Regions from separate parts of the Neobacillus sp. D3-1R genome, predicted to be linked through region 1. Evidence: riboswitches for the same ligand, from Rfam matches in the RefSeq annotation. Region 1 holds a riboswitch; the other holds the start of a gene.

Region 1 (2,206 bases):
TTGTTCCTCATCAATCACCAATTTCTCAATCAAATATTTTATTCTACAATACCCTATTTGATGAAAATGCATCTAATCACCTTGCAATCGGAAGCGCATATGCATTCTGTATTGAAGGCGGAAAACAGATGACCCCTGAACAACTAGAAGAAAAAGGGTTAAATGAAAGCTTAACACATGTTGACTTCATGATCGGTTCAGCTGAAATGGATATCGACGGAATTACAGCAGACGGTAAGGTGGAAGCTGTCTTCCGCAGTGGAAACTGGGCATTTTAATACTTAAAATAAAAAACTCACCTATATGGTGAGTTTTTTTGTTAAATCTAAGGATGACCCAGAAAATCTTCTTATTCGTAGACCCTTGTCAATTCCATTTTATCGGACACACGTTCCGTTATATGACGAATATGTTTGTTTTTTAGAGGATTATCGGACTATGGTTCCGCTATTTCACTAAAAGTATGCCACTTGCCAATGAAATTTAGGGAATAACGGAACCTGTGTCCTTTAAATTTGAAAAAGCGTCTATTATAGGGAAATAACGGAATGTGTGTCCTATAAATAACTAAAAATCCTCAATACTAATCATAAACTTAGCTCTTCAATAAAAAACGCCCCTTTCAAAAGAAAGGGTCATCTCATTTATCATTATCTGTTATCAATTTTCTCAGGATATAAATCATGGTTCATCATACGATATTCAGCCATTTGCTCGTATTTTGTTCCAGGTCTTCCGTAGTTTGTATAAGGGTCGATGGAAATTCCACCTCTTGGTGTGAATTTACCCCATACTTCAATATACCTTGGATCCATTAGCTCGATTAAGTCGTTCATGATGATGTTAATGCAGTCTTCATGGAAGTCTCCGTGATTACGGAAGCTGAATAAGTATAGTTTTAATGATTTACTTTCAACCATCTTTTGTTCAGGAATATAGCTGATATAGATGGTTGCAAAGTCTGGTTGTCCTGTTTTTGGACAAAGGCTTGTAAACTCAGGAAAATTGAATTTTACAAAGTAGTCACGATTTGGATGTTTATTATCAAATGCTTCTAAAACCTCTGGTGCATATTCAAATACATATTTTGTTCCTTGGTTACCTAATAGCGTAATGCCTGTTAATTCTTCGTCTTTTCTTCCACCCATGATGGAAAACCTCCCTTGTTCCGATTTAAATAGAAAAAGCCATATCCTCCTAAGGATATGGCTGACAATGTCAAATCAAATCCATAGTTTTTTATAGAGGGTTTTGAGCTATGAACCTCTCCCTAGTTTTAGGGAAGTTTATACAGTTTACTAACATTAGCTACTATAGTGAAAATCTCCCCTAATGTCAACGGAAAAATTATCAAGACTTTTCTTTATTGGAGTTTAGAAGAATATTTTGTTATTGTATACCTATAATGGTACAAGAATGACTTTTTTGGAGGAAAACATATGTGGAATGAGTTTAAGAAATTTGCCCTTAAAGGGAATGTGATAGACCTTGCTGTTGGGGTTGTTATTGGAGCTGCATTTGGAAAGATTGTATCTTCATTGGTTACTAATATTATCACCCCAATAGTAGGTTTTTTACTAGGAAGAGTGGATTTAACAAAACTATACATTCCTATCGGAGAAGCTAAAATTGAATATGGTATTTTTTTACAAAATATCATCGACTTCTTAATTATTGCTTTTTCCATCTTTTTAGTTGTACGTAGCATTAACCGTTTCAAGAAAAAAGAGCAAGCACCTGTAGAAACCACACCTAACAAAGATAAAAAGGAAGAGCTATTAATGGAAATCCGCGACTTGCTGAAAAAAGATTAGCCAAAGGCTCAGATAAATCTTTAAAACAATGAAACCTTAAGCTTAAAAGCTCGTATTAAAAATAAGAAAACAGAAGAGGTGAAGGATTATGTATGTTCAACAAACAGCAACTGAATATTTACCATCGGTATTAAGAGCATTTGCCTTATCCTTAGCAATTGCTGTGATCGGAATGATGGTAGGAGTATTTGTTCCGCCGGCTTTATTTTTACCATTGGTACTGTTGGAATTCGGGATGTTATTATTTGCTTTCTTTATGCGTAAAAGAAAAGCCATTTCCTATACGTTCTTATATTCTTTTACTTTTGTTTCAGGTATTACCACTTATCCGATTGTCTCGCATTATTTAGCGACAGTAGGTGCTAACGTTGTCCTAATGGCCCTTGGTACAA
Region 2 (2,206 bases), 2.1 Mb from region 1:
AGTTTCATATAATCGGACAAACTCCACTCTTGCTTGCTGATACTGATTTTTTCTATTTAATAAGGATTCTTTCATTTTTTCATAAATCCAAACGACCATATTTTCAGCCGTTGTGTTCATCGATGGTAAAGTTTCATTCAAGTATCGATGATCTAGAAAAATCTCAATCTCATTTTTCCAAATTTCTTTTATATCACCGAAATCAATCATTAACCCGATATCATCCACAAAACCACTTATCCCAAAAACGACTTTATACGTGTGACCATGGAGATTTTTGCATTTTCCTTCATAGGCATGTAAATGATGGGCCGCATCAAAGGTGAATTCCTTACTTACTAATACACGCTTGGAATGGTATTTCAACTGATTACGTTGGATGTCTTCGTCTATTTTTTGGAGTTTATCCACGATTCTAAATCCGTACATCGCTAACTTCCCCCTTTAGGAAATCATCAAGTCCTCTTTTCCTTAAAACACATGCAGGACACTGTCCACATCCATCAGAAATAACACCGTTATAACAAGTTAACGTTTTTTCACGTACAAATTCAAACGCTTCTAATTGATGGGCTAAAGCCCAAGTTTCTGCTTTATTTAACCACATTAATGGTGTATGAATAACGAATGTATCATCCATTGAGAGATTTAAGGTAACATTAAGAGATTTAACAAACACATCACGACAATCAGGGTAACCACTAAAATCCGTTTCACAGACACCTGTAACTAAATGTTTGGCTCCTACTTGGCGTGCTAAAATTCCTGTGAAGGTTAAAAATACGAGATTACGTCCAGGAACAAAGGTTGATGGCAGTTCACCTTCTCCACCATCCGTTACCTCGATATCAGGTCGAGTTAGGGCATTAGGTGCTAATTGATTTAATAATGACATATCTAAAATATGGTGTTTAACACCTAATTCATTAGCAATATTTTTTGCGCATTCAATTTCCAAGCTATGACGCTGATTATAATTAAATGTGACTGCTTCAACTTCTTTAAATTGTTTTAAAGCCCAAAACAAACATGTTGTGCTATCTTGACCACCGCTAAATACAACAATCGCTTTATCATTTTTCATTGTCTAAAACTCCTTTAAACGGAAAAAACAGCACCACTAAGACAGTAGTACTGTTTATCCTTAGTTTTTTATAGAGGGTAGCTAGAACCTCTGACTATAAAATTACATACGTGTCATTATAACATATTCTTTTAACCTATTTAAATAACAAAAATAAAAAATGATCTTTTTACATTGACCTTACCACCTTAGAAAAGGTAAAAAAAAACTGCCTCATCCAACGAGGCAGATTACTTTTTAGTCATATTTTTCATATTATTGTGTTTAAGATTACTATCCTTCGAAATAGATAGACCAGACCAACATTGTAGAGCAGCCGTGCTAACAATCTTTAAATCTTGGTAGGTATTCATTGATTGTCTTTTGTAAAGTTGATTGATTTTTGACGTTGTCATAACCATTGTATTATTCGCTATCAACTTACTGAATAACTTCAAAGTACATGCCGTTTTCTTCACCATTATTCTCCCTCATTTATGTACAATTCTCTTCTTTTTGTATTTGACGAGAATCTTCTCATACTTGTTACACATAAAGATTAAGTTTTTTCACACCTTTCCTAAAAAAATAGTCGCCATGTTTATTATGGCGACCAATCTTTAATGGGTAGTGGCTATGATTTCTTCTCCTTTATTACCAACTTCACTTGGTATTGCGTCAGGAATTTCCTCCTCGAGATCACGCACCCGAGGATTTAAATAAATAAGAATGGATGATATTGTCCATATCATACCTAATGCGATAAACAGCAAGCCTATCCCGCGGCCGTCACCAATACCAATCATTCTTCCAATCAATGGTGAAAAGCTGCTATCTTTCGTAATTGGATTAAAAACTCTCTCCACAAGTGGACCTGCGCTAATATATGCGATGGGTGAAAGAGACATGGCAATCATTCGGCGGAGAGCAAATACTCTCCCTTGAACATTTAGCGGAACTTTACTCTGCCAAATGGCTTGGCTGGCAGCATTTCCAACTGGCAGAACAATAAAAATAAAAAAGGTGGCTGCCGTAATTAAAACAACAGATTCTTTCAAACCGACTAGGATAAGAAATATTCCACCTGCCATTCCTGAGCCAAGCACGGATAATACACGTCTTTTAGCTCCACCCCAAATGCTC

What was found. A riboswitch is a leader RNA that binds a small molecule or an ion and turns the genes downstream of it on or off. The one in region 1 is predicted to bind preQ1.
Region 2: another riboswitch for preQ1. It lies ahead of queC (7-cyano-7-deazaguanine synthase QueC); the one in region 1 lies ahead of queF (preQ(1) synthase).

What each region holds. Positions count from the first base shown of each region.
Region 1 is NZ_CP197471.1:283,135-285,340, reverse strand. Features, by position in the region: gene ACSBPO_RS01390 (aminopeptidase) at 1-278, shown strand, start outside; gene queF (preQ(1) synthase) at 651-1,148, opposite strand; PreQ1 riboswitch class I at 1,226-1,273, opposite strand; gene mscL (large-conductance mechanosensitive channel protein MscL) at 1,440-1,814, shown strand; gene ACSBPO_RS01375 (Bax inhibitor-1/YccA family protein) at 1,903-2,206, shown strand, end outside.
Region 2 is NZ_CP197471.1:2,419,886-2,422,091, forward strand. Features, by position in the region: gene queD (6-carboxytetrahydropterin synthase QueD) at 1-429, opposite strand, end outside; gene queC (7-cyano-7-deazaguanine synthase QueC) at 416-1,084, opposite strand; PreQ1 riboswitch class I at 1,139-1,181, opposite strand; gene ACSBPO_RS12460 (MFS transporter) at 1,684-2,206, opposite strand, start outside.